4 regions of the Halobacillus sp. H74 genome follow, and region 4 is predicted to be linked to each of the others. Evidence: riboswitches for the same ligand, from Rfam matches in the RefSeq annotation. Region 4 holds a riboswitch; each other region holds the start of a gene.
The links. Region 4 has a riboswitch for S-adenosylmethionine ahead of ACTWPX_RS11785 (methionine ABC transporter ATP-binding protein). Riboswitches for the same ligand answer to the same signal wherever they lie in the genome.

Region 1: linked by a shared signal. The riboswitch ahead of metE (5-methyltetrahydropteroyltriglutamate--homocysteine S-methyltransferase) and the one ahead of ACTWPX_RS11785 (methionine ABC transporter ATP-binding protein) in region 4 are both predicted to bind S-adenosylmethionine.
Region 2: linked by a shared signal. The riboswitch ahead of ACTWPX_RS02315 (5-methyltetrahydropteroyltriglutamate--homocysteine S-methyltransferase) and the one ahead of ACTWPX_RS11785 (methionine ABC transporter ATP-binding protein) in region 4 are both predicted to bind S-adenosylmethionine.
Region 3: linked by a shared signal. The riboswitch ahead of ACTWPX_RS03580 (phosphoadenylyl-sulfate reductase) and the one ahead of ACTWPX_RS11785 (methionine ABC transporter ATP-binding protein) in region 4 are both predicted to bind S-adenosylmethionine.

Annotation. Positions count from the first base shown of each region.
Region 1 covers NZ_JBQQCI010000004.1:263,626-271,008, forward strand. Annotated here, with positions in the region: gene xylA (xylose isomerase) at 1-641, shown strand, start outside; gene xylB (xylulokinase) at 645-2,141, shown strand; partial or broken gene ACTWPX_RS10585 (aldo/keto reductase) at 2,538-3,505, shown strand; gene metE (5-methyltetrahydropteroyltriglutamate--homocysteine S-methyltransferase) at 3,671-5,974, opposite strand; cobalamin riboswitch at 6,105-6,312, opposite strand; SAM riboswitch class I at 6,369-6,482, opposite strand; gene ACTWPX_RS10595 (class I SAM-dependent methyltransferase) at 6,641-6,898, shown strand; gene ACTWPX_RS10600 (hypothetical protein) at 6,907-7,293, shown strand.
Region 2 covers NZ_JBQQCI010000001.1:478,744-486,126, reverse strand. Annotated here, with positions in the region: gene ACTWPX_RS02335 (bifunctional 4-hydroxy-2-oxoglutarate aldolase/2-dehydro-3-deoxy-phosphogluconate aldolase) at 1-210, shown strand, start outside; gene ACTWPX_RS02330 (LacI family DNA-binding transcriptional regulator) at 401-1,405, shown strand; gene ACTWPX_RS02325 (hypothetical protein) at 1,503-1,637, opposite strand; partial or broken gene ACTWPX_RS02320 (SIS domain-containing protein) at 1,659-1,847, shown strand; SAM riboswitch class I at 2,042-2,143, shown strand; gene ACTWPX_RS02315 (5-methyltetrahydropteroyltriglutamate--homocysteine S-methyltransferase) at 2,247-3,368, shown strand; gene ACTWPX_RS02310 (aldo/keto reductase) at 3,488-4,474, shown strand; gene ACTWPX_RS02305 (ArsR/SmtB family transcription factor) at 4,598-4,981, shown strand; gene ACTWPX_RS02300 (LysE family translocator) at 5,040-5,681, shown strand; gene ACTWPX_RS02295 (substrate-binding domain-containing protein) at 6,023-7,024, shown strand; gene ACTWPX_RS02290 (sugar kinase) at 7,087-7,383, shown strand, end outside.
Region 3 covers NZ_JBQQCI010000002.1:69,114-76,496, reverse strand. Annotated here, with positions in the region: gene ACTWPX_RS03610 (uroporphyrinogen-III synthase) at 1-281, opposite strand, end outside; gene ACTWPX_RS03605 (NAD(P)-binding protein) at 262-897, opposite strand; gene ACTWPX_RS03600 (sirohydrochlorin chelatase) at 897-1,661, opposite strand; gene cobA (uroporphyrinogen-III C-methyltransferase) at 1,676-2,452, opposite strand; gene cysC (adenylyl-sulfate kinase) at 2,457-3,062, opposite strand; gene sat (sulfate adenylyltransferase) at 3,068-4,219, opposite strand; gene ACTWPX_RS03580 (phosphoadenylyl-sulfate reductase) at 4,243-4,971, opposite strand; SAM riboswitch class I at 5,059-5,177, opposite strand; SAM riboswitch class I at 5,357-5,456, shown strand; gene ACTWPX_RS03575 (sulfite exporter TauE/SafE family protein) at 5,570-6,460, shown strand; gene ACTWPX_RS03570 (DAK2 domain-containing protein) at 6,553-7,383, opposite strand, start outside.
Region 4 covers NZ_JBQQCI010000004.1:505,488-512,870, reverse strand. Annotated here, with positions in the region: gene ACTWPX_RS11805 (hypothetical protein) at 140-280, opposite strand; gene ACTWPX_RS11800 (carboxymuconolactone decarboxylase family protein) at 507-872, opposite strand; gene ACTWPX_RS11795 (MetQ/NlpA family ABC transporter substrate-binding protein) at 939-1,796, opposite strand; gene ACTWPX_RS11790 (methionine ABC transporter permease) at 1,827-2,495, opposite strand; gene ACTWPX_RS11785 (methionine ABC transporter ATP-binding protein) at 2,488-3,513, opposite strand; SAM riboswitch class I at 3,593-3,704, opposite strand; SAM riboswitch class I at 3,935-4,040, opposite strand; gene ACTWPX_RS11780 (TlpA family protein disulfide reductase) at 4,130-4,549, shown strand; gene ACTWPX_RS11775 (thioredoxin family protein) at 4,870-5,181, opposite strand; gene ACTWPX_RS11770 (toprim domain-containing protein) at 5,192-5,539, opposite strand; gene gcvH (glycine cleavage system protein GcvH) at 5,675-6,058, opposite strand; gene ACTWPX_RS11760 (arsenate reductase family protein) at 6,142-6,501, opposite strand; gene ACTWPX_RS11755 (acyl-CoA dehydrogenase family protein) at 6,730-7,383, opposite strand, start outside.

The sequences.
Region 1 (7,383 bases), 240 kb from region 4:
AACCTAAACCGAAAGAGCCGACGACCCACCAATATGATTTTGACGTAGCTTCCGGCTTCGCCTTCCTGCAAAAATATGATCTTGCTGATCACTTCAAATTCAATATTGAAGCAAACCACGCAACGCTGGCTGGACATACATTCGAACATGAACTTCATTATGCACGAATCAATGATATGTTAGGTTCTGTGGATGCGAATCAGGGCCACCCGTTGCTGGGCTGGGACACGGATGAGTTTCCTTCAGATCTTTACTCTACGACACTGGCAATGTATGAAATTATCAAAAACGGCGGACTGGGTTCTGGAGGGTTGAATTTCGATGCGAAAGTACGTCGAGGCTCCTTCGCACCTGAGGATTTATTCCATGCACATATCGCTGGGATGGACAGTTTTGCTGTCGGGTTGAAAGTCGCTCAGAAATTGGTGGATGATGGTGTACTTGATAACCATCTGAATGAACGCTACAGCAGCTTCGGTGAAGGAATCGGCAAGGACATCGTAGAAGGGAAAACGGATTTCCACAAACTTGAACAACATGCATTAGGGCTTGATGGCATTCAGAACCAATCCGGAGGCTTAGAAAAAATCAAAGCGAAAATCAATCAATACTTACTGACAATGTACGCAGAGGAGAAATGATCGATGAACCATGTGATTGGTGTTGATTTAGGAACAAGTGCTGTAAAGCTATTGCTTGTCGACCAAAAAGGTGGCATTGCTGCAGAGGTTTCTAAACCGTACCCTCTTATTCAAGAAAAAAGCGGGTACAGTGAACAAGATCCTGACGTTTGGGTGGAGCAGACTTTAGCTGGGCTGGAAGAGCTCGTTCAGCAAGCACCCTGTTCACCAGAAGAAATTGAAGGGATCAGTTTTTCAGGACAAATGCACGGCCTTGTTTTATTGGATGATGAAAGAAATCCTTTGAGGAATGCAATTCTTTGGAATGATACCCGGACGACAAAGCAGTGCCATGACATCAACCGGCTGGTAGGAGAAGAACGCCTGCTTGCGATTACGAAGAATCCGGCGTTAGAGGGTTTTACTCTACCGAAGATTTTGTGGGTGAAAGAAAATGAACCGGATCTTTATGAAAAAGCTGCTACTTTTGTATTGCCGAAAGATTACTTGCGGTACCGGCTGACGGGTGAATTAGCGATGGATTATTCGGATGCAGCTGGTACGCTATTGCTTGATCTGGTTTCGAATCGGTGGAGTGAGGAAATCTGTGAGACGGTTGGCATCAATCCTGCCCTTTGCCCACCACTTGTCGGTTCTCATGAACAAACGGGGCATATCGCTTCAGTTAGCGCAGATCGCACAGGCCTGACTATGAATACAAAAGTCTTTGCAGGCGGTGCAGATAATGCGTGCGGAGCGATCGGCTCAGGTATTTTGACGGACGGAAAAACATTGTGCAGTATCGGAACTTCTGGTGTCATCCTTTCTTATGAGTCCAGTCGGGACAAGGATTTTTCCGGGAAAGTCCATTATTTCAATCATGGAGCTCCGGAGGCTTATTATACAATGGGAGTCACGCTTGCTGCCGGAGACAGCCTCAGCTGGTATAAGAATGTTCATGCACCTGAAGTACCTTTTGAACAATTTGTCCAGGGGGTTGAAGAAGTCTCTGTCGGCTCTAATGGATTATTGTTCACACCTTATATATCAGGAGAGCGGACGCCGCATGCAGATGCCATTATAAGAGGCAGCTTCATCGGTATGAATCACTCCCATACAAGGAACGATTTCACACATGCCGTCATGGAAGGGATCACTTTTTCCTTGAAAGAATCACTCGAGATCTTCCGTGCTCATGGCAAAAAAATTGATACTATCGTTTCGACTGGCGGCGGGACTAAGAATGATTACTGGCTGCAGATGCAGGCAGATATTTTCAACGCTGAAGTCGTCAAACTTTCCAGTGAACAGGGGCCGGGTATGGGAGCGGCCATGCTTGCCGCTTACGGTTGTGGCTGGTTCCAATCTCTTGAAAGCTGTGCAGATGAATTTTTGACGGTGGATAAGACTTATGTGCCTGATCAAGAAAGAGTGGAGAAGTATGAGGTGTTGTTCGGCATCTACCAGGATGTTTATGAACAAACGAAAGATTTGAATGAACGTCTTGTTGCTTATCGTTAATGGAGAAGGTTGTTGCTTCTCACGAATCGCTTGTCGGTGGATGCTTGCCGCGGGCACGGCCTCAGCTAACTTGGTCAAGAAAATCACTTGACCAAGTGGATCTTCGGCTCGTGCTGTTCCCGCAGGCGTCACCACCGAACGCTCATCGTGGAATCAACAGCGGACCATCTAAAAAAGAGTGATTTTCTTCGATTTAAATAAGAAGATCACTCTTTTTTCTTTGATGCATAACTCAGAAAGTTGCAGTTCTTCAGTAGCCTCAACGACTCGCTTTCCGCGGTAGAGCTGGATGACCCGTTTTCCCAGCCACCTTCTCCGAATACAAAAGCCTCGAAACTAAGTATTCTGGATATGGGGATTTTGTTGTTGTGTTTATTACAAAAGGGAGGGAATGGAATGAATTATAATACACTCGGAAAGACAGATTTAAAAATCAGTGAACTGGGTTTCGGAACGTGGGCGATTGGAGGCAGCTGGGGAAAGACCAATGATGAAGAAGCCTTAAGAGCAATTGAATTGGCCGTCGAACGCGGAGTGAACTTTTTTGATACAGCCGATGTGTACGGGATGGGTCATAGTGAAGAGCTTTTAGCGAAAGCCTTGAAAGGAAAAGAATCACAGGTTCATATCGCTACAAAATTTTGCCGGCAAGGCGATATTCATAGTCCGGAAACGTATACGATGGCCCAGGTTTCTTCTTATTTAGAGGATAGTTTACGTAGGTTGAATAGAGATCAAATCGACCTCTATCAATCATTGTCCACCATTTGAGATTTTGGAAGATGGACGTGTTTTTGAAGTACTCGAAAAGTTGAAGCAAGAAGGGAAAATCCGAAACTACGGTGTTAGTGTCGAGTCGGTCGATGTTGGAAAATACGAATGCAGACGCCCTGCAAGTCATTTTTAATTTGTTCCGTCAAAAGCCCTTGGAGCAATTATTCCCTGCAGCAAAGGACAAGGGTGTGGGTATCTTAGCGCGCGTACCTTTGGCGAGTGGGTTACTGATAGGTAAATATACAGAAACACATAAATTTGAAGAAGATGACCATAGGAACTTCAACCGTGATGGTGAAGCGTTCAATGTCGGGGAAACCTTCGCAGGATTAGAGTTTCCAAAAGGTGTGGAGCTGAGCAGCAAGTTGAATTGGATCGCAGAAGAGCGGGGAAATATGTCCAGGGCGGCTTTGAGATGGGTCATGCAGCAGGAAGAAGTGACAAGTGTGATTCCAGGATTCCGTAACCGAAAACAGGTGGAAGACAATTTGTCGGCTGTTGAGGTAAAGCCGTTTAGTGAGGGAGATCTAGAACAGTTACGTGATTTTTATCAAAAAGAAGTGCATGAGTTTATCAGAGGTGTTTATTGATAACAAAGGTTATAGATGTTCAAGTCATGTATTTGGAGGTTGTATAATGATTGTTAATGGGGAAGATGGCTGCTTCAATCTATCAGGTTGTATGCTCCCGCTTCTTTACAAAGGAAACAAAACGCTCAGGGATTAATCCCTGAGCGTTTAAAAGTATGAAAATTTTCAGGAACCACTTACACTTTGTTTTACTTTCTCACGTGCCTTTCGCGCTGCCTCAACCATGTTTGTGAGAGCAGCTGCGGTTTCTTCCGTTCCTCTGGTTTTCAATCCGCAGTCAGGATTGACCCAGAATTGACGAGGGTGAAGGACTCGTAAAGCGCGGAGGATGTTTGCTTCCATCTCTTCCACATGCGGAACTCTAGGACTGTGGATGTCATAAACTCCTAGACCAATTCCTTTTTCATAGGATATTTTCTCAAAGTCAGCTACAATTTCTCCATGGCTGCGCGCGGCTTCAATAGAAATGACATCTGCGTCCAATTGGTCGATGGTAGTCATAATCGTTCCAAATTCGGAATAACACATGTGTGTATGAATTTGGGTTTCATCTTTGACCAACGACGTTGCAAGTTTGAAGGCATATACAGCTTTTTCTAAATAATCGTTCTGTTTTTCTTCTTTAAGTGGTAATCCTTCGCGTAAGGCAGGTTCATCGACTTGAATCATACGAATACTCTTATCTTCCAAGGCTTTTACTTCTTCTTGTAAAGCTAAAGCAACTTGCTTTGTTACTTCAAATCTGCTGATATCCTCTCGAACAAAGGACCAATTAACAATTGTGACCGGTCCTGTTAACATTCCTTTTATCGGTTTATCTGTCAACGATTGCGCATAGGCTATTTCCTTCAACGTCATCGGTTGCTGGTGGACAACCTCTTTATAAATAATCGGTGGTTTGACGCAGCGAGATCCATAGGACTGCACCCAGCCAAACCTTGAAAATACAAATCCCTCCAGTTTCTCACCGAAAAATTCAACCATATCGTTCCGCTCAAATTCCCCATGCACTAAAACATCCAGTCCCCATTCTTCCTGTCGACTGATCCACTCAGATATATTGTTTTTAATAAAAGTTTCATAGTAGGAGTCTGTCCACTCCCCTTTTCTCCAATTCATTCTCGCTTTCCGAATCCCATTTGTTTGAGGGAGACTGCCGATTGTCGTTGTCGGAAGTAATGGGAGGTTGAAATATTTCTCCTGAAGCTTCTGACGAGTACGATAATCAGAGGCTCTTCCGATTTTTTGTTCTTCCCATGTATTCGTTCGATCTTTTGAGGAATCCTTTTGTTCCTTGTCCCCCCATAACTGGATAAGGGCTTCCTTTTGTTTAGTCAATGTTTCTTCCACTGATTCTTTTCCTTCGTTTAATGCTTTCGTCAAGAGGGCTGTTTCCTGCAATTTTTGATCAGCAAAAGAGAGACCGTCTTTCAATACAGGATCAATCTCCTTCTCCGTCTCTATGGTTACAGGAACATGCAATAAACTGCAGGAAGGCTGCACAATAAGACGTTCGTTATCTACCTTTTTTAAAATTGTTTCCAGCTGTGTTAGCTGTTTTTCCAGGTCTGCTCTCCAAATATTTCTTCCATTTATTACACCAGCAGCGAGGGCTTTTTCCTTTGGAAAACCGTATGTTTTCAAATTATCCAGGTTTTTCCCACTATCGTGAACGAAATCAAGACCGATACCAGCCACAGGAAGTGAGACGACTTCTTCATAATGATCGACGGCTTCAAAGTATGTTTGAATCAAGATGTTTACATCCGGCAATTGCCTATGGATCAATTCATAGACTTCATTGAAGAGTTGAAGATCCTCTTTTGTAGTAGAAGTGCAAAGGATCGGTTCATCGAACTGCACCCATTCGGCCCCGGCGTTTTTCAGTTCTTGAAGCACTTGGATGTATAGAGGGACAAGCTTCTTCAAAAGGAAGTTTCCCTTGTTTTTTTCAACACCCTTCGCAAGTGTAATGAAAGTCATTGGACCTAAAAGGACGGGCTTACCAATAATGCCAAGGTGTTCTCTTGCTTCGTTAAAATAATGAAGAGGGAAATTATTGATTAATTCAGGATTTGAATTTCCATCAATTTCAGGGACAATGTAGTGATAATTTGTATTAAACCATTTTGTCATTTCAGAGGCTACGACTTCATCATTTCCACGGGCAATATCAAAATAAGTATTAAGGGAGTCACTTTGATTATAGTTTCCGAAGCGTTCAGGGATCAGACCAAACATAAAAGACGTATCAAGCACGTGGTCATAGAGAGTGAAATCCCCTACAGGAATAAGGTCAACCCCTTTATCCATTTGCTTTTGTAAATGGTCAAGGCGAATTTTTTTCATTTCATCCAATAATTGATTTTCAGAAATTCCACCTTGCCAAAAGCGTTCAAGTGACTTTTTCCATTCTCGTTTTTCACCAATTCTGGGATAACCAATTGTCGAAGTTATTACACTTGTCATCACGATGCCTCCTAATGATTTTTTCAATAAAAAAATCCCTCTATTTATTAGAGAGATGGTTATGACGTTAAAAAACTCATACGGACGTAAAATGCATGCGCGCCAAAACACCTCCCTATTCCTCGTAGGTTTAGTGTACGTTCAACAGGCAGGTCTCCTGACTTATGTTCAACACAAACCTGAGCCTTCCCATCGAGATTCATAAATAAGATAGTGGCATGCAAGCAGGTTTGCTCCTATATACAGTGGCGGGACCGTGCCGGACTTACACCGGACTTCCCTTTTAAGCTGCCTAAGATCGAAGTGGTTTAGGCAGCACCTGAAGATATACGATATTAAATTTTCTTCATAAATACAAAAACCTCTCAATTTGAGAGGTTTAGACATTCGACCTCTCTTATTTTTCAAAGCACTTGCTTCGCTGGAATTAGCACCTAAATCAACGTAGGTATATTGATTCGGCTGCCGGGTTTCATAGGGCCAGTCCCTCCACCTCTCTGAATAAGAGATTATGATTTATGATTAAAAGAAATACTAGCATGGGGTTTCGAGGCTGTCAAATTGGATAGTTAAAATTAATAGAAAAGAGCAATACATCGACTTCAGTGATCTGATTTGCAATAATTGGTAGTAATATATAAATGCAACCATATGGAGGGAGAGCTATTGATAACACAGGCCAAGTATTGGGACGAACGTTTTAAAGAAGGGGAAATTTGGGGTGGATCACCATGTCCTTCAGTGGATATGAGCTTGCCGCATCTAAGAGATAACCATATCCGTTCAATCCTTGTACCAGGATGTGGTTACGGTAGTAATAGTTTAGAATTAGCTCAAAGTGGATTTAAGGTTAAAGGTATAGATGTCTCATCAGAAGCTATAAAGCTTGCATGCAGGAACATAAGTGCCGAGAAAGAAACATAGAGTATCAAGTGGAAGACGTACTTAAACCAAATGATACTAAGGAGAATTTTGATGCGATTTATTTATCAAATGTTTTACACCTATTTTTAAAAGATGAACGTACTTTACTTATGAACCAAATGAATAAGCTATTAAAGCAGGAAGGTTTAATGATTTTTACTTGCATATCTACTGAAGACCATAAGAATTTCGGGGTTGGAGAAGAAATTGAGGAAAATACCTTCTTACATGATGGTAAGTCATTGCATTTTTATGATGAAAAAGAAATTGACCATGAATTACCATCTAACTTTAAGGTTTTAGAGCTGACATTACATACTCAAACAGAAACAGATCCAGCTGGGAACAAAGAGGATTTGGTTTTATGGTTTGTGGTCGCTAAGAAAGTATCTTAAGGAAATGGAAGGATCTAGTGATTGTAATGAATGTTATCTCGATTTCTAGTCTTCAGGAATAGGGGCGATTCAAAAATAGTGGATGTCTCC
Region 2 (7,383 bases), on a different contig from region 4:
GATGTCAGCGGACCTTTAAGCCACATCCAAATGATGCCAACTGGAGGCGTCAATCTTAATAATCTTCAATCCTTCATGGAGGCTGGTGCGGTAGCTGCGGGAATAGGAGGTTCTCTCGTTAATAAATCGTTGATCGAACGTGAGAATTGGACAGAACTTCAAGAACTGGCAGAGCAATATGTGGAGAAAGCGGGCTTAGTCAAGGTGTAAGGGAAAATGCCTTATCATCTCTCCAAGTTATAGGGGGCTCATGGCAAGACAGCCGCATCCTCGTTTCTAACCTTGATAACTGAATAGGGGGAATAAGTGGATGGAGTCGCCCTTCACTTGTATACTCTAATAATAGGTGGGCTAACCGAATTTATTATACGGAATATATTTAAAGATATGGAGAGTTCAAATGAAAACGGTGACTATTTCCGATGTTGCTACACACGCAAAGGTATCAAAGAGCACAGTTTCTCAATATTTAAATAAACGATATGACTATATGGGTGAAAAGACGAAACAGAGAATTGAACTAGCAATTGAAGAATTGGGTTATCAACCTAATATTGTTGCACGAAGCCTTAAGCAGAAATCTACAAAGACGATCGGAGTGATTGTAGCAAATATTCTACACAACTTCACAACAGAAGTAACAAGGGCGATTGAGGATGTATGTATCAGTTCTGACTATCACACCATCATATGTAACGCAGATGATGACCCTGAAAAAGAAAAGCATTATATCGAAATGCTACGAGCGAAACAAGTAGATGGGCTGATCATCTTTCCTACAGGTGATAACAGAGGATTATATGAAAAAATGCTCAAGGATCGCTACCCTGTCATCTTTTTAGACCGTAAAGTGGAAGATATTCCTATTTCATCAATCTTATTAGATAATGAGATGGCTTCAGGCCTGGCTGTAGAACACTTCGTTCAAAAAGGTTACAGTCGTATCGGCATGATAACCACTTCTATCATCAATCACATCACGCCGAGGTTAGAACGTATTCAGGGTTATGAAAAAGCCATTCATAAAGAAGGGCTTCCTTTTGTTGAAGAGTATGTGAAAAGTGCGGAGCCTACGAATATCCAGCGGGTGCTTGAAGAGTTATTGGACTTAGAAGAACCTCCTGAAGCAATCCTCGCCGGAAATGACCTTGTATTGATCGAAATATTGAAATACGCAAAACAAAACGGTATGAAAATTCCTGAAGACCTGGCTGTCATTGGTATTGATGATGTTTCTTTTGCCAGCTTCTACACACCAGCGATTACAACGGTGGCCCAACCAACATTTGAAATAGGAAAGATGGGGGCCGAAGCTTTACTGGATAAGATCAGGAATAACAAAGTAGAAGATGAACTTCTAAATTACAGATTCGATCCCCATTTAATGGTCAGGGACTCAGTTTAGAGAAAACATATGAGGTGTTAGGTTGAATTTGCAATAACAGAGATAACGAATTATTTTTGTTTGAAGAAAAATTCCGAGATGACAGTAGCTGGAGGAATTAATCCACATTACCGCAGGTTTCAGCGTAACCCCCGACAACGTCATGGTAGGAATGGTGATCATAAAGCACGGAATCCTGTCTGTCATTGCTTCCAAATGAAAGGAGAGATAGAGGACCTATGAAGCACATCATCCAAACCGTCTCCTGTCCACGGCCACTCGTATTTTCGTTTCAGGCGAAGGACGATCTGGTTTGATGGGGAAAGCTTTCGCTATGCGGTTGATGCATAGTGGGTATGAAATTTACGTAACAGGAGAAACGATTACACCAAGTATTGAAAAAGATGATTTATTAATTATTATTTCGGGATCAGGAGCCACCTCATCACTTCTTCAATATGCTGGATCTGACCGATTTCCATGTCAATAAACCGACGACGCATCTGAGGGCTCCCTTTGACAAGATTGAGAAAATAATAGAGCGCTAAGTGAATATACTCTTGTGTGAATTTTTCCGGGGATAAAGATCATAGTTCAGAATAATTTGTCAATTTCTGGTTCTTCCTGTATAGTAGACTTTAAAATCAAATACATTGTTTCTTATCCAGAAAGGTGGAGGGACTGGCCCGGTGAAACCTTAGCAGCAGACTTTCGATAGTACTGTGCTAATTCCAGAAGCGATTTGCTTGGAGATAAGAAGAGAAAATGATTCGTATTCCATTCAGCCCCTCTTCTTATATAGAAGAGGGGTTATTTTGTTTCATGTGAAATCACAAATCATAAGGAAGGCGGGGATAAGCCCATGTCAGTATCAACAGAAAGAAATGTGAAGAGACAACCATTCAAAGGAGATCATGTCGGCAGCTTTTTACGTCCTGAACGTCTGAAACAAGCACGCGCAAAGCAGGAGAGAGGAGAGATTACAGAACAGGAATTAAGAAAGATTGAAGATGAAGAGATTATTAAATTAGTAGAAAAGCAAAAGGAAGCGGGCTTGAAAGCTGTAACGGACGGAGATTTCCGGCGCAGCTGGTGGCACTTCGACTTTCTTGAAGGACTGGATGGGGTCGAAGGGTTTGAGGCTGAGCGCGGATTGAAATTTGATGGGGTGGAAACGAAAGCGCGCGGAATCAAAGTGACAGGGAAAGTGGGTTTCACCGATCATGATATGATAGAACACTTTCGTTTTCTGAAAAAGAACGCAGGGGACGCGGTCGCCAAATTAACGATCCCAAGCCCTAATATGCTTTTATTCCGAGCGGAAAGGGAAGAGGGTATTTATGAAAGTGATGAAGCCCTTGTCGATGACCTGATAGCTGCCTACCAAGGGTTCATACAGAAAATTTATGAGGAAGGATGCCGCTATCTTCAGCTTGATGATACATCATGGACGACTTTCTTTTCTGAAGAAGGACGCACATCCATCGAAGAGAAGGGAAAAAATCCAGAGGAAGTGGCAGAACTGTGTGCACGTGCCATCAATGAGGCGATAGCAAACAGACCAGCGGACATGCTCATCACAATGCATATCTGCCGGGGGAATTTCCGTTCCACCTTTATGACAAGCGGCAGTTATGAGGCGCTTTCTGAAACGATTTTCGGAGGATTGGATGTCGATGGACTGTTCCTTGAATTTGACGATGAGCGCTCCGGAGGTTTCGAACCCCTTCGTCATGTCCGGCGTCCAGACCTTTCGATCGTTCTCGGCTTGATCACCTCCAAATTCGGTGATTTGGAAGATCCGGAACGAGTGAAAGCGCGTATTTTGGAAGCGTCCGATTATGTAGCAATGGACCAATTGTGTTTGAGCCCTCAATGTGGATTCGCATCAACGGAAGAAGGAAATGAAATTACTGAACAACAGCAATGGGGTAAAGTACGTCATGTGGTGAACATTGCCGACGAAGTGTGGAATGAAGGGTAAATAATGTTTTAATAACCTTCCAGCCGGCTACACATAGAATGTACCGTTAATTGGTAGATGATTTATTTTTCTATAGTTGGTTATGCAACTATAGGTTTTCTCAAAGGAGGAATAGATTCATGAAATCACTAGAGAATGCACTGAAACATAAAGTAGGACTAGGTACCGCACCTTTAGGTAATATGTTCCGGGACGTGCCGGAAGAAGAAGCGCAGAAAACAATCCAAACCGCTTGGGACCAGGGAGTGCGCTATTTTGATACCGCCCCTTTTTATGGCGCTGGTTTAGCAGAGATCCGGGTAGGTGAAGTGTTATCAAAATATAATCGTGATGACTATGTGATAAGCACAAAAGTAGGTCGTTATATGACTGAAGAAACAGAAGAGAATGAAGGTCTGTTCGAACATGGCCGTAACAATCAAGTCATCACAGATTACACGGAAGTAGCAACGAAAAGGTCGATCGAACAGAGTCTGGAACGTCTACAAACCGACCGTTTGGACATGGTCTTCGTTCATGATGTTTCTCCAGATTTCCATGGTGATGCATGGACCGAAAAGTTTGAACAAGCTAGAAAAGGAGCTTTCCGCGTGCTGTCCCGTCTTCGGGAAGAAGGTGTCATCCGTGCCTGGGGACTAGGTGTCAATACGACAGAACCGATTGAACGTGCGATGGATCTGGAGGACACAAAACCGGATATCTGTTTATCTGCTACGCAATATACCCTTTTACAACACGAACAAGCATTACAGGGTATGATGGCAAAGGCTGAAGAAAACGATGTGGACATTGTGGTCGGAAGCCCTTATAACTCCGGGGTACTGCTTGGCGGTGATCATTATAACTATGAAAAAGCGGGCGATGACATTATTAATCATGTCAATCAACTGAAGGAAATCGGTGAAAAATACAATGTTCCGTTGAAAGCAGCTGCTCTTCAATTCTCAACAGCTCACCCGGCGGTCAAGTCAGTGATTCCTGGTTCCACACGTCCGGACAGAATTAAAGAAGACCTAGAAATGATCCAAATGGACATTCCGAAAGATTTCTGGAATGAACTTGTGGACAAGGGCTTTGTTTCAGCTGAGGCTCCTCTGCCGCAATAAGAATTGAATAGTAAAAGCAATCGAGTATGAAATCGCTGGGATTTCATACTCGATTTTTTGTGTGGAGAAGATGGATTTTATTGCTTTCCCTCATAATATTACGGCTCCCTTTCAGCTGTATGTATGGGAATTGTTAAAGATTTGACAGTCGTAATGTATTTCTTTATAATTCGAAATATGTCGAATTATAATAATGAAAACTTAAACAAATTCAGCGAGATTTTCAAAGCCCTATCCAATGTTCACCGGCTGAATGTTTTTCTATATTTAGCTGAACACTGTACTCCAGGGAAATCCAGTACCGATAAAGAGATGAGGATGACGGTGGGTGAATTAGGAGAGGGATTAAATATCGCCCCGTCCACTGTTTCCCATCACCTTCGGGAACTAAGGCGTGCTGGATTGATACGGATGGAACGTAACGGGAAAAATATTGAGTGCTGGGCAGAACAAAAAACAGTAGATCAGATGGTTATGTTTTTTCAAAACTCTAAAGGGAGGGAATAATTTTTTAAACAACAATTCGATATTTTTCGAATAATAGAATTGAGGAGGTTTTAGTTAGATGTTTCAATTATTGTTAAGCGGCCTTATCATTGGTGTCGTTTCATCGCCCACGTGCCCAAGTAATGGGGAAGAAATAAAATATGGGACCAAATATGGTTTTTATTCTGCCTTGATAGTAGGAGCTGGGGCCGTCGTAGGAGATGCTGTCATCCTTGCGGCGATTCTTCTGTGGCTCATGCCCTTTGTTGACTCGACCTCTATGATTATTACTTTTCTTTGGCTCTTTGGCAGTGCTGTACTTTTCTATATAGCCTGGGGAATCTTTAAAGAAATCAAAACCGTAGAAGGGGTAGGGGAAAGGGCAAAAAGCTTAGGGGTTAAATACCCTTTCAAGCATTATTTGAAGGCCTTTTGGACAGGTGCAGCCATTACCACATTTAATCCATTTACTGTGTTGTGGTGGATGGGCTTGCTTACTCCTATCATGAATGATGGGAATAGCACTTCTACTATTTACCCTCTTGCAGTTCTGCTGGGTGCGTTATTTTGGTTTGTTTTATTAGCGGTTCTTTTATATCTTGGTGAGAAATGGTTGAACAGAAGAAGGAGACAGGCGATTTTGCTGATAAGTGGATTAGCTGTACTCGGCTACAGCATTTATTTCTTATATCAATTCATTATCCAGGTCTTTCATGTGTAATGAAAAGGGAAATTATATATTTTACGTTAGTAATCCTCCTGCTAATTAGGGGGATTTCTTGTTGGGTGAGTAGGAAAATTCCATAGCCGAGCCTATCGAAGCCTTAAGATATCCATTTCGCGCCACATTTATCGAGCTTATCAAGGTGCTTGCACTTTTTCTGAATTTAAAAAACTTATCAAAAAATTTGACACTTGAACCCTTGCTATTAAGGCTTTCTTTTAAACCAAATAAAAATAGAGATTCCTTACCCTCTTGTAAAACGCTTTCATGTAGTCTACAATACTAATAAATCGATTTACTAAACCGATTTAGTACCAATAGGAATGTGGAGATTAGTTATGAAAACCGTAACGATTGGTGATGTAGCGGCACAGGCAGAAGTGTCGAAAAGTACCGTATCCCAATACTTAAATGAACGATATGACTATATGGGGGAGAAGACGAAACAGCGCATTCAGGATGCGGTTGAAAAGTTGGGATACCAGCCGAATATCGTGGCGCGAAGTCTTAAACAGAAGTCCACAAAGACGATTGGTGTCATAGTGGCCAACATTTTGCACAATTTCACCACAGAGGTGACACGGGCTATCGAGGATGTATGTCACGAATCTGATTTTCACACGATTATCTGTAATGCTGATGACGATCCCTTCAAAGAGAAGCATTATATTAAAATGCTTCGTGCAAAACAGGTGGACGGACTGATTATTTTCCCGACAGGTGATAACCGCGACCTCTACCAAAAAATGTTGGACAGCTCCTACCCAGTTGTTTTTATGGATAGGGAGTTGGAAGGGGTGGAAATTCCTTCTGTTCTGCTTCATAACAGTAAAGCGGTTGCCCTTGCTGTAGAGCATTTTGTTGAACAGGGCTACCGACGAATCGGTATGATGACAACCTCCCTAAAGCATCACACCACCCCAAGGATAGAGAGGGTGGAAGGATATAAGAATACTTTGAAAAAGAATGAAATCCCCATCCATGACGAGTACATCATCAGCGTAGATTCTCAAAGTCTCCAAACAGAATTAGAAGAACTGCTTCATTTGGAAAAACCACCAGAAGCGATTCTTGCCGGGAATGATTTAGTACTTATTGAAACGCTTAAATATGTGAAACATAAAGGTTTGCGAATACCGGACGACCTTGCTGTCATTGGGATTGACGATGTATCCTTTGCCAGTTTCTACACCCCATCAATTACAACGGTCGCACAGCCGACTTTCAAGATGGGGAAGGCAGGGGCGGAACTGCTTCTGAATAAAATCCAAATGAAAAAAGAGATAAGGAATTCATCACTAAGGTTTGAACCAACGTTAATGGTCAGGGATTCTGTATAAAGGAAATCGCCGGTCTCACTAGAAGACTGTGCCGGGCAGATAAAAGTAAAGGGGGAAGAAGAATGAAGGATATCATAACTATTGGTGATGCGATGATCACCTTTGATCCAACAACAAATGGTCCACTAAGGAATGTTCACTCATTTGAAAGAAAAGCAGGAGGGGCCGAGTTTAATTTTGCCATAGGCTGTGCCCGCCTTGGTCTAGATACTGGTTGGATCAGTCGATTAGGCAAGGATGAATTCGGCAAATTCATTCGGAATTTTGCCAGAGGAGAAGGAATCGATGTTTCCGCTGTCAAGCTAGTGGACGGTTATCCAACCTCTCTTAACTTCAAGGAAATACGCGAAGATGGAAGC
Region 3 (7,383 bases), on a different contig from region 4:
GGTTCTTCACTTAATTTATTTATTAATGAATCATGGAAGCCGTGTGTTTCAGCATTATCGGCTAACGTTCTTGCTCCGATTCCTGTCGTTAAAATGACCCAGTCGAAGGTTTCGTTCAAGTAATCTTCCACATTTTGCTTACAAGTGGCTTCATTCAACCTCTTGGTGCCCTGGATAGGATAAACAGCGGGAATTCCACCCATGTTGACCACGAGATTCGAAATAGAATCAGCACTTCGATCTGCTGCAATTCCGACCTTTTTACCTTCTAATCCTGTCAAATTCCTTCTCCTCTCCAGCCTTTTTTATCTCCTCTAACATTTGTCGTTGGATGGCAGGGTCCTGGTAGCTGTCCTCTAATATTTTTTCAAGGATGTCTTGCTTTACTTCTCTTGAGAAACCAGACCGTTTCAATATTTGCCTGCATTCATATAAGAAGTCTATATAATGTTCATAGTCAGGCGGAAAATGCACCTCTAAATTTCTTTTCAGGTGCGAAGCAAGCATAGGACTTGCCCCACCTGTAGATACGGCAATCGTTAATTTCCCTCTTGTGAAATGAGCGGGAAAATGAAGGTTTCCGCCTTCCCCGCCATCTGCTCTATTAAGAAGAGGCACGTTTTCAGCCGCCGCAGTGATTCTTTGATTTTCTGTCAGGTCATTTGTAGCGATGACTGCAATAAAGGCTCCTTGAATATCGTCAGGTTCGAATTTTTTGTTTTTCCATTGAATTTCATTACGTTGGTATAAAGCTTGCAAACCCTCTATGATGTCAGGACTGATGATCGTCACCTTTGCTCCATGATCAATGAGCGTTTCCGCTCGCTTACAGGCTACTTTTCCACCGCCAATGATAACTGCAGAACGTTTGGCTAAATTTATCATCAGAGGTGGCATTATTGACTGACCCCCGAATCACTCTGCTCTCTTATATGCCCGAGCGCTTCATGGACTCGATCAGCAGCTGCCCGTACCATGTTCGGGTGAGTGTCTAGATAGGAAGCTTGATAGATTTCATACCCACCTGCTGCAAATTCATTTATTTTCTGCTGGATCGACTCTATTAATACCCCTGTAAACCATAAGTAAGGAACGACGATGGTTTTTTCATTGTGATTTACAGATTCTTTGAGACCTTCCTCAAAACTTGGCGACAGAGCTGCTAAATAACAGACCTCGACGCTAGGTGCTCCTGTTTTTTTCTTAAGGATACGAGCAACCCTTTCAATTGACGTTTTCGTGTCGGGGTGCCGGCTCCCCCTTCCTACAAGAAGAATATTTGTCTCGGTATCAATCACTGCACTTGTTTGTTGGATACGATCCACTAGCACATCTACAATTCTCTCTTGGACACCGAGCGGCTCGCCGTAAGAGAATTCAATATGAGGAAACCGGGCTTTCGCTCTCTCTATTTTTTCAGGAATGTCCTTAAAATAGTGACCAGCGCTTAATAATAATACCGGTAAAACAGCTACCTTTGTCGCTCCTTTTCGCACTAACCGTTCAATTCCTTCATGAAAATCCGGGTGAGCAAGTTCTAAGAAACAAATGTGATGGAGAGATACTCCTATCTGTTGATGGACGGTATGAAGAAAGTGGAGTGCTTCATCTGTCGCTTCTTTTCTCCTGCTTCCATGGCTGACATATAACACAGCTTTCATCAGGCTACCCCTTTCTACCCTACAACGGACTCGATGGCTGCCGTTTCTTCTACAGCATAAGGCTCAAACCACTGCAGTTTTTCTCTGAGTTTGACTACATCTCCCACAACAATCATTGATGGATTCTCGATGTGACGAGCTTTTTCCACGATCGTCGTCAGAGTCCCTGTAACCGTTTTTTGCTGCTCTGTCGTTCCCCATTGCACAAGGGCGATGGGTGTATCTGCTTCCCGCCCATATTTCAGGAGGCGATCACAGATGTCGGGTAATTTCTTCACCCCCATATAAATACACAAGGTATCCATACTTTTAACGACGTGTTCCCAATATTCTTCTTCATCTTCTCCAAGCTTGCTGACGCCTGAAATGAAAGCGACTGAAGAGCTGTACTCCCTGTGAGTCACAGGAATTCCTGCATAGGCGGGGGCGGCGACACCGGACGAAATTCCAGGGACGATTTCAAACGGAATGTTTTTGCGTGCCAATTCTTCCGCCTCTTCTCCTCCCCGTCCGAAGACAAAGGGATCACCGCCTTTTAAGCGTGTAACTGTTTTGCCTTGAAGAGCGTATTTGCATAATAGATGATTGATAGTCTTTTGGGATAATGCGTGATGATCCGGCCGTTTACCGCAAAAAACCATTTCGGTATTTTCCCCTGCTTCATTCAGTAGCTCTTCGTTTATCAAACGGTCATACAAAATGACATCTGCCTGTTGGATTGTTTTTAATCCTTTTAAAGTGATTAAATCGTAATCTCCAGGTCCTGCACCAACGATATAAACTTTAGACATCCTGTCACGCTCCTTTTTTAATCCACCCTTTTTCTTCAAGCAAGACCAGCAGTTGATCGGCACAGCTTTTCACATCATAATCGAAGGAGTGTAACACCTGTTCAGGGTCGATCGGTGCTTCATAGGGGGAATCGATCCCCGTGAATCCTTTGATATGACCCTGTCTTGCTTTCTCATATAACCCTTTAGGATCTCTTGCTTCACATTCATCGATCGGACAATCAACATACACTTCTAAAAAGTCTTCTTCAGGGAGAGAAGCACGGATACGGTCCCGATCTTTTTGATAGGGGGAAATGAACGCCGTCAGAACAATTGCGCCGCTATCTGCGAACAGTTTAGCTACCTCCCCGATCCGGCGTATGTTTTCTTCCCGATCTTCTGCTGAGAACCCCAGGTCCGAATTTAGTCCGTGGCGGATGTTATCACCATCGAGCAGGTACGTATGAATCCCTCTCTCATGGAGGAGATGATTCAGCTGGTTCGCAATACTGGACTTACCAGATCCTGAGAGTCCGGTGAACCAGATCACTCCGCTGTGATGGCCATTTTTATTTCTGTAATTTTTTTGGCTGACAGACGCCTGATGCCAGGTTATATTCCTTTCCATTTGAGTCACCCTTTCACTCCTGCGGTCTTTTCTTGTAATCCATCGATCAGAATTTCGACTACTTCAGGACGACTGAATGTTTTTGGCGGTTTTTCTCCATTTCGTAATAGTTCTCTCACTTTTGTGCCAGAAAGAATGACGTGATTTTCTTTTTCATGTGGACAAGTTTTATGCGATGCCATCGCTTCACAGGCTTTGCAGTAAAAACTGTGTTCAAAAAATAATGGCGTTATTTCCAATTCATCCTCTTCAAAATGGCTGAAGATTTTCTGTGCATCATAAGTCCCGTAATAGTCGCCTACACCTGCATGATCCCTTCCGACAATGAAATGGGAACAGCCAAAGTTTTTCCGTACAATAGCGTGGAAAATAGCTTCTCTCGGACCAGCGTAGCGCATAGCTGCAGTGAAAACGGCTAATGTAACACGATCTTTCGGGTAATAGTTATCAATTAAGACTTGATAGCTCTTCATTCGAACATCACTTGGGATATCATCACTCTTTGTTTCCCCGACCAGTGGGTTCAGAAATAAGCCGTCTACAGTTTCAAGAGCCGCCTTTTGGATATATTCATGGGCTCTATGTACTGGATTTCTCGTTTGAAAGCCCACGACTTTTTCCCAACCCAACTGTTGGAACAACTCTCTCGATTCCGCAGGGTCCAGGTAGAATCGATCATCATGTTCTTTTGTTGAGCTTTGAAATACTTCAATATCTCCAGCTACGTAATGATCTGGTCGGCCAAACAACTTCTTCACCCCGGGATGACCCAGATCAGTAGTTAAGTACACATTTTCGGCTTCCTTCTCTTTATCCGGTTGATATATGTCAGATACTTCAATGGCTCCATAAACCTTTCCATCTTTCACTAATTTCACTCGATTTCCTTGCTGCAACTCAGCGGCTGTCGCTTCATCCACCGGAAGGGTGATCGGAATACTCCACGGTGTCCCATCTGCAAGTCTGAGATTCTCGACTACAGAATCGTAGTCTGCTTGATTTAAAAATCCTTCAAGAGGGCTGTAGGCACCATTCGCGATCAGCTCGACATCACTTAATGCCATCGCATCCAATTCAATACTCCCTGTAAAATCCTCCTGCTGATTATTACTCCATTTATTAATTAATTTTCCTCCATGAGGTGTAATGATAGACATTTTATAATTCCTCCTTTTGTTATTCAGCTATTGTTATTTCCAGCTGTATGAAGTCCGCATTCTGTTTTATTGAATCCTTTCCACCTGCCCGACCGGCTCTCGTCTGTACTTGGCGAGGTGCAAGGGATGCAGCCGACACTCGGATAGTTTTGATCATGCAATTCATTGTAATCCAAGCGATTTAGTCGGATATATTGCCAAACGTCTTCCCATGTCCAATGAATTAGGGGGCATACCTTGATTAACTTAAAACGCTCATCCTTATTTACGAAATCAGTTTTACTCCGACTAGGTGACTGTTCACGTCTGAGGCCAGAAAACCAGGCCGCCGCACCTGAGAGTGCATCTTCAAGAGGTTTGATTTTACGAATATAACAGCATTGATCCGGCTGGCGTTTCCACAAGGCTGACCCATGCTCCTCCGCTTGTTCCTCTACTGTCAGTTCAGGTTTTTTCATGTGAATTCGTAATTCAGGGTATCTATTTTTCACTTTTTCAATCAATTCATAGGTTTCCTGGAAATGAAGGCCAGTATCTAGAAAGACTACTTCAGCATCTGGTTTCACCTTTGAAATAAGATCAATGAGAACGATTCCTTCTGCTCCAAAGCTGCAAGCATATACAACATCTGACCCGTATTGTCCATAAGCCCAATGAATGACATCAAGTGCACCCTTCGTTTCGTCATCTGGTTGATGGTTTGTGAATGGATCCCCCGGAAAATGATCATAAGTGACAATATCGTTTTCCATAAGCTCCTCCTTTCATTGCTTCAAACAAAAATACCTTTCTTCGTGGATAAGAAGAAAGGTATTTACTCGGTAAAGTAAGAACCATTCTTCTTATCTTTCCAAGCGGTTCAACCACTTGCTGGAATTGGCACAGTGTCTGATCAACTAACATCAGACCCGTTGCCGAGGCTTCGAAGGGCCAGTCCCTCCACCTCTCATGATAAGAAAACAGGATAGGTTGATTAAGTTTTCTGAAAAACTAATTGATACAAATCTTAGGCTCCTTTTATAGATATGTCAATACCATTTTAAAAAATTACAATTTTTCTGTTAATTTCGGAATTAGTTCTTGACATAACATTCAGTGTCCATTAGTTTTAGATATATTATCATTTTAAAAATTGAATCCTTATGAAGAGTCGGGGGAGGAACCTGGTCTGACGATCCCGCAGCAACCACACTGAAAGGTGCTCATTCCAGCAGACAACTCGTCTGAGAAATAAGGAGAGGCTTTATTTGGACCTCTTCTCATTGGAGAGGTTTTATTTATGTCTTTTTCAGACCTCTTCAACCATAAAACCAAGTAAACTTATATGTTTAATCAAAGGAGAGGTTGTTTTTGAATAAATTATTAATTTTCGCATTGGTAGGATTTTTCACCCAGTTAATTGACGGTGCCCTTGGTATGGGATTCGGCCTGACATCTTCCTCAATCTTACTCACTTATGGCCTGGCACCTGCAGTTGCTTCTGCTTCTATTCATATGGCCCAGGTTGCCACAACAGCTGCTTCCGGATTCTCTCATTTCAAGTTTGGCAATGTCGATAGGAGACTTGTCCTAAAACTGGCCCTGCCCGGCGCGGTCAGTGCATTTTTCGGTGCAGCTTTATTAAGTCGCATCCCTGGTGAAACCATTCGCCCATACATATCCGTTTTTCTTCTGGGTTTAGGAATTTACATCGTAGTCCGTTTTCTTTCACTTAATCGGAATAAAACGCTCAATAAAAGCGACAAGCCGCTGAACAAGCGATTTATCTACCCATTAGGTTTTGTCGGTGGGTTTCTCGATTCGATTGGTGGCGGAGGATGGGGGCCGGTTAATACGCCTGTCCTTCTTTCACGTGAAAAGATCGAGCCGCGTAAAGTGATTGGGACTGTGGACACAAGTGAATTCATCGTGACTATTTCAGCAACACTTGGATTTTTGACTTTTTTAGGATGGGAACAATTCAGTTGGCTGTTGGTGTTCGCGTTCATCATCGGCGGTGTGATAGCTGCACCTCTTGCAGCATGGCTTGTCCGTATTATGCCTCCGCTCGTCCTCGGAGTACTTGCCGGAGGGTTCATCGTATTGACTAATGTAAGAACCATTATGATCACCATACCTCTCAATAGCACAGGAACCGTCCTGATTTATTCTCTATTGATAGCTGGTTATATTGTGGCAATCGTTCATTCTGTAAAAAAGTACGTCAAACTGAAACGTACGAACCTCCGCAGTCAAACTTGACTGCCTATCCCTTTTAACAGAAAAAAGGCTCAGAGCTAATACTCTGAGCCTTCGCGTATGGCAGATCCGTTCACAGGTGAGGGTACTTTTTTCTATTCAATGGAGAAAATATAAGAATAGATCGGTTGACCACCCACGTGAATCTCCACCTCTAAATCTTCATATGTTTCTTCAAGGTATTCTTCAAGCTCTGTGACTTCATGTTCTTCGACGTCTTCCCCTGTCAGAATCGTCAGTATTTCATCTTCGTTCTCATCAATCATTTGACTTAACAGCGTTTTAGCTGTTGTCAGGGCATTTTGATCAGTTGAGGAAATTTTGCCATCCGCAATCCCCATGAAATGATCTTTCTCAATGTTCAGGCCATCGATTTGCGTATCTCTTACCGCATACGTAATTTGACCGGTTTTCACGACGGACATAAGGCTGATCATTTCATCTTTATTCGCCATCAGGTCTGCTTCAGGATTAAATCCTAATAAAGCACTCATGCCTTGAGGAATGGTTTTAGTCGGGATGACCACAACTTCATCTTCTGCGATTTCCGCCGCTTGCTCAGCAGCCATCACGATATTTTTGTTATTCGGCAAAACTAACACACGTTTAGCATGAGCTTCTTTGATGGCTTCAGATAAATCCTGTGTACTTGGGTTCATCGTCTGACCACCCTGGATGACCACAGTGGCTCCGAGACTTTCAAATAATTTTTTGATGCCTTCCCCCATGCTTACTGTAACAATTCCGTACTCCGCTTTTTGATTTGACTTCGGCTTTTCTTTTTTCTTCTTACCGACAATCGAAGTATGCTGTTCACGCATATTTTCAATTTTCATGTTGATCAGACTTCCGTACTTTTGGCCTAGTGTCATGGCTTCACCAGGGTATTCTGCATGGACATGAACTTTGATCAAATCTTCATCAGA
Region 4 (7,383 bases):
TAGTATTTGTTATCAACTTTTTCCTACTAATATGAATAGAAGAAACCAGTTTCACAAATCACCAATATTTTCATTACTCATCCTTATTATAACATGAAAAAATCAGGTGGCTAAAGACACCTGATTCAATCAAAATAAATTATCTATGCAATTGACGGTCGACCTGGGCAATCATTTTCTGACTCTCTTCGAATTCACGTTGGCGCTTTTCTTCTACTTCTAATCGCGTATCCAACTTTCTGCTGTACTCCGCATAACTCATGTTATGCGCTTGGTGCATGGCTTTCTCCATATCAGCAGTGTAATTCAATTGCAGATCGTCACTAATAACGAATCAATCCTTTCAGATTATTTACATAATTTAGAATATCACAGCATTATACGTTAGACAAAACACCGTGAAAGTCCAAATAAGACCCTCAACTGTCGTTTGGTGCGATGTAAGCGTTTAATTCTTTTCTGTTTAAAGAATACATCTTTTTTTCTTTAATATTCAAATTATTCAATCAATTGATACTAGTTGTTAAATCCATATATGCATCCTGGACGAGGGTAACGGCTTGACTGAGAGCTGCTCCTCCACCAAAAGCAGCAGCTACGCCACAAGCTTCAAGGATTTCTTTTTCTGACGCCCCTTGATCTACACAACCTTTGGTATGATAAATCATACAATATTCATCTTGAGCAACGATACTGATCCCAAGTGCCATCAACTGCTTATGCTTTTGGGAGACATCCCCCTCTTTAAAGCACTCTTCTGTGAATTGGCTGAATTTATGAGCCACTTCCGGCATATGGTCTGAGAATACCCCTATACCTTCTTTATAATCATGTAAATATGTCTGAGTCCATGTCATATTTTTCTCTTGCATCTTTTTACCTCCTAAAAAAATAAAGTGACTGCCGTTAGTATCAACAGCAGTCACTCATTTTATCCGTTATTCTGCATCACCAGAAACAGGTACAACGGCTCCATTATACTCTTCTTTAATGAAGGTTTGGATTTCTTCAGAGCGAAGGACTTGTACCAATTGATTGAGTGCTTCATTATCTTTATCTTTGCTTTGAGCTGCTACCACATTAACATAAGGCGAATTCGTACCCTCTAGAATTATCGCATCTTCTTTTGGTGACAGGTCTGCTTCTATAGCATAGTTCGTATTAATGGCAACTAGTACATTTTCTTCACGCTTATAAACTTCTGGAAGTCCTGCAGCATCAACACCCGTATCAAATTCGATATTTTTAGGATTTTCAACGATATCATCTACCGTAGCATCCACTTTTTCAACATTCTCATCCAATTTGATCAGTCCTTCTTTTTCTAATAAGGAAAGAACTCGGCCATGAGTAGAAACAGAACGGCTCATAACAAGTGTTGTACCTTCTTCTACATCCTCCAGGTTATCATATTTTTGAGAATAAACTCCGATTGGTTCAATATGAATCCCACCAAGGTTCACGAAATCAAATCCATCATTCTCTTCTTCTTGTAATTCTAAATAAGGAATGGTTTGGAAATAGTTAGCATCAATACGTCCTTCAGCCAAATCTTTATTAGGTAAAATGTAGTCTTGATACTCCTCAATCGTTAATGTAATGCCTTTTTCTTCAAGAAGTGGTTTCGCCTCTTCCAAAACCTCCGCATGAGGAACACTCGTTGCCCCGACTTTAATTTCAGAGCTTCCTTCACTTCCTCCTTCTTCAGAACCTGAAGTATTATCTTCAGAAGAACCACAAGCAGTAAGTACAAGTACAAATAATAAGGCAAGTGCGCCTGTCCAAATATTTTTCATTTTATAAACTCTCCCTTTAATATATATTTTTTATCTTTTATCCAATTTACGGGTTGCTAAGTCCCCGATGAATTGGAAAATAAAAACAATGATAATGATGATGACAGTACACATAAACACTACATCCCAGTTACTACGCTGGAATCCATAGAAATAAGCAAAGTCACCTAAACCACCAGCTCCGATCGCGCCTGCTACAGCGGTATAACCAATCAATGCAATGGCCGTGACAGTAATCCCGGAGATTAGTGCTGGCTTTGATTCCGGCAGCAGTACTTTGAAAACGATTGTTGAGTATTTAGCCCCCATTGATTTGGCTGCTTCTACAACACCTTTATCCACTTCTTTCAATGCAATTTCTACCAGACGTGCATAAAATGGCGCTCCTCCTATGATTAAAGCTGGCAAAGCGGCTTTAGGTCCTCGAATCGTACCCATTAAGAAATCCGTAAACGGGAATAATAGCAAAATCAGAATAATAAATGGAATGGCACGAAATATGTTAACAAGCGATGCTGTGACCCAGTTCAGCATTTTATTCTGCCAGAGCCCCCCTGGACCAGATAAATAAAGTAATAAACCTAGTAATAATCCAATAACGAACGTTCCAGCAACAGAAATCAGTGTCATATAAATGGTTTCATTTGTAGCTGTTATCATGTCTTCCATTCTTACGTTCGGAAATAACTGATTAAACATGAGGATTCACCTCCACTTCTACAGAGGTCGATTCAATATACTCTATTGCTCTCTCAATTTCACTCTGTTCCCCGTCAAACTGGACGAACATTGTTCCGTACGCCCCTTTTTGGGTTTGAGTGATTTTCCCATGAAGGATATTTACATCTAACTCGAATTTTCTTGATATATCACTGATTAAAGCTTGGTTAGTACTCTCACCAACAAAGTGAAGCTTAATGATTTCACCAGTTCGATAATTATCTTTGATCAACTGCATGGAAGTTTCTTTTTCCGGATCCCCCATTACTTGGTCCACGAATCTTTTAGTGACTTTTTTTTCTGGATGTAAAAATACATCTAGTACATCACCTTGCTCAACGATTTTCCCCTGTTCCATGACAGCTACTTGGTGACAAATTTTGCGGATGACATGCATTTCATGAGTAATGAGAACAATCGTCAAGCTTAATTTTTCATTGATATCGACAAGTAAGTCTAAAATTGAATCTGTAGTCTCGGGATCCAAGGCAGAAGTAGCTTCGTCACAAAGCAGCACTTTTGGATTATTAGCCAAAGCTCTGGCGATTCCAACCCTTTGCTTTTGTCCTCCACTCAATTGTGAAGGGTATGAATTGCCGCGCCCACTCAGCCCTACAAGTTCAATCAATTCATTAACCCTTTTTTGGCGGTCTCCTTTGGATACCCCTGCAATTTCTAAAGGGAAGGATATATTATCATAGACCGTTCGTGACCATAAAAGGTTGAAATGCTGAAAAATCATCCCTATTTCTTGCCTGGCGACTCTAAGCTTCCCTTTACTTAAAGCTGTCAAATTTTGATCATCCATAGTAATACTTCCTTCAGTGGGGTCCTCCAAACGGTTCAAAAGTCGAATGAAGGTACTTTTACCAGCACCACTGTAACCTATTACTCCATAAATTTCTCCTTTGCCTATATTTAGACTTAAATCATCCACCGCTCTAACTTCTTGGTCTTTCGTATGGAAGATTTTCGATAAGCCTTCGATTGAAATCATGGTGTCTCCCTCCATTTCAAAAAAACGCCTTACTGTTATGAGAACAGAAAGGCGTTTTTGTGTCGTCTTAATATCTGTTCTCTCATCTGCCAAAGGAATTTCAACTTTGCAGGAATTGGCACCTTACCAAGTTTTCACTTGCCGGTTGCCGGGCATCACAGGGCCAGTCCCTCCGCCACTCTAGATAAGAGATTTTAGCATATTAACTTATTATTACTTTAACTCACTTTAGCATCACAAGATGGATTCTAGCACTGTGGGAATTTTGTGTCAACTATAACCCGTGGTATTTCGACAAATTTCAAAATTATTTGGATGAATGAGTGTCAAAGTATCCTTTAACAAACGACCGCAATGATATCCTCTATCAACTGAAACTAAAAAAACCCCTTCAAAATAGAAGAGATTCCCTGTCTGTCTCTTCTCATCTGTCAAAGTCTGATGACTTTGCTGGAATTAGCACCGTGCATTATTTTGCCGGTTGCTGGGCATCGTCGGGCCAGTCCCTCCGCCACTCTGGATAAGTGAAGATGTCGTTATGAAATTATAATATATGTTAGCATGGGGTTGAGAATAACGTCAAACGTTAATTTCATCTTATACAAGGAGAATGATTATGAAAGAACAAGCCCCTCATTTTGAACTCCCTTATATTACTGGAGAATCAACTTATAACCTGGAGGATGACATAGAGAAAGTTATCGTCCTGACCTTTTGGACCTCTTGGTGTCCTGATTGTGGAAAAGACCTTCCCAAGAAAGAACAGCTTTACAGTACTGTGGATCACGAAAAAGTGAAGATGGTAACTATAAATGTTTCAGGAAGGGAACGGGATGTAAAAGAAGGCGTTGAATTCGCTGAAAAGTTTTTAAATCAACCGACTCTCGTTGATGAGGGACGTATGACATATGACTTGTATGCTTGCCAGGGCGTTCCGACGACGATCATCATCGATCAACAAGGAAACATTCATGACCGCTTTGGCGATCAAGCATCCTTTTTGGATGTTGTAGAATCTCTCGGTGCCCTAATTTAGATAACATCAGCAACACCCCCTAACACATTACTATGGATTACTTTTCATATAAGGTCGTGGCAAGGGAGAGTTCAATGCATTGTCATCCGACTCCTTTTCTTTTACTCCCTTGTCAGGACTTCCCTTTATGGGGGCAGTGCAGGAAAATCATACATAACACCACTGGAAATAACTCGAGTACTTTGACTTGAATCAAAATATCAAACCAGCACTTCGACTTACAATGTCTTCTTCTTTAAAAGTCACCAACATAAAACTCCTCCCAATTCGTAATTTCGCAAGAGGAGGAGCCCTTCGTCATTTCCCGGGTAATTATTAACTTATTCTACATAGTTAGATATTTTGTCCCTCATAAATGGAACAGAATGAAATGCATAAATTTTTTCAATCACTTTTCCTTCTCTGGTCACCAAAAGGCAGGGAACACTTTTAATCTTAAAGTGCTCCATCAGTGATGGGTGAAGAGAAGCGTTCATTTCTTGGAAAATATCTTTTTCATACAAAGCTTCCAATGTGGAAAGCATTTTTTTCGCCAAGTGACAGGTACCGCAAAAAGGGCTTTGTACAAAAGTGAGTGTTATTCTATCAGCACGAATCATTTCTACGGTTTCATTAGGTACAAGTTCTTGCACAGGAGTCCTCCTAAATTAGATAAATCGGTTTTACATTGAAATGCCTGCTCAGCAAAGCTCTAGCTATCTCGGGCTCAGGGGTCGCCGCCACTTCACGAAAAGCTTTGTCAATATAAATATGTTCTGCGTGGGGGAGCTCTTCAGTTAATTGCTTACGCAACTTATAGCCTGAATCGTCTTCATCAACTAAAATATAGACAGAGCGTTCATCCAAATTAAAATCGAGAATCATTTCTTCCATGCGCTCTATTCCTAAGGTCCCATGAGTACAAATGATTTCAACTTCTTCATCCAGCACCTTTTTCAGCTTCTTCTTGTCTGTGATACCTTCTACAATGACAATACGTTCTCCATCCATCTTCATCACCTTCTATATAGAAACAGACCATGCCAAAGGGGCATGGTCTGAACATGATAAGATCAAACGCGATCATGTCAGACAAGGAAGCATATGTAGCCCTGTCTGTACAATTGCTTGTAAATTTAATAAGAATTAATCTTCATTTATCATTTCTTTATATTCTTCTGGAGACATCAATTCTTCTTTCTCAGATGAATTGCTTGGTTCAACAACCACCATCCAAGCTTTATCATACGGAGACTCGTTGACAAACTCCGGACTATCTTCTAATTCTTCGTTAATTTCTACAACTTTCCCGCTGAGAGGTGCGTACAATTCAGACACAGTTTTCACTGATTCTACACTTCCGAATGGTTCGTCTGCTTCTAATTCTTCGCCGACTTCCGGCAGCTCTACAAATACGATGTCTCCGAGTTCAGACTGAGCGAACTCAGTAATTCCAATACGGACTTTTTCTCCTTCTTCTTTCACCCATTCATGTTCTTCAGAGTAAAGCAAGTCTTTTGGTAAGCTCATTAAGAAAACCTCCACAATAATAATTATAGTTTAACAGCAATTATAAACATAAAAGCAAAAAGCTTTTATTTCCAACGTTCTGCTCACTTCGCCCAATTTTTTTCGAATTCTTCCTGGTTGAATCCAACAGTCACATATTCACCATCTGTTACAATTGGACGTTTGATCAGCATTCCATCAGAAGCGAGCCATTTGATCATATCTTCTTCACTCGCTTGTTTTATCTTTTCCTTCATATTCAGTTCTCTATACTTCTTGCCACTCGTATTAAAGAATTTCTTCACTGGTTTGCCACTCATATTTACGTAATCTTTCAACTGTTCTTCAGAAGGTGGATCATTAACGATATGTACTGATTCGTAGTCAATCTCTGCTTCATCAAACCACTTCTTCGCCTTTTTACAAGTACCACAACTCGGATACCAATAGAAGGTTACAGACATTCAACCATCCTCCTTCCAACTTGTTGTTTTATATTTTATCATACTGAAGCCGGGAATTTCATGAAAATGTATGAATCTAATATAAGAACAAATGTGTAATTTCCCTAAAGGGACAGGTAAATGCGGACAGGATGCATGAAACAAAGGAAATCAATAAGCTTAAAATCCCAGACAAAGCCCCCTAACTTCATTTACAAAGTGAAGAAGGGGGCTCTGAATGCTCAGGGTTTAAACCGTATACTTTTCTGCATTGATCAATGTTTTAGCAATCGCACGTTTTTTAGTAATCACGTTGATCGGTGTATGCCGTGTCAACTTGCGTAATGCACCCAGCATCATCCGAAGAGAATCACCAGATTCAGCAGCGATTAGTGTCTCTTTCGCATGACCTTCTATGCGATTGAACGCTTCTTGGACATATACCTGTGTATAGAGAAGTTTTTGATTATTTTTTTCTTCGCCATTTTTGTTGATGGCTTTTTCGGTACGGAGAATCGCTGATTCCATATTGTAAATTTCCCCTACGATATCAGCGATATTAACGAGCAATTCTTGTTCATTCTCAAGTTTTTCACCATATTTCTGTGCAGCCAGACCTGCGGCAAGCAATCCGATCTTCTTCGCGTTCTTCAACAAGTATTTCTCTTGTTCTAATGCTTCAATTCCTGGTTCTTCAGGCATCATGGTCATAATTTCTTCCTGTAGTGCTTGTGCTTTCTGAAGGAGAGGCAGTTCTCCTTTCATAGCTTTCTTCAATAATGTACCTGGTACAATCATACGGTTGATTTCATTCGTTCCTTCGAAGATTCTGTTGATCCGTGAATCCCGATACATTCTCTCTACTTCGTACTCAGCCATAAATCCATAGCCTCCATGGATTTG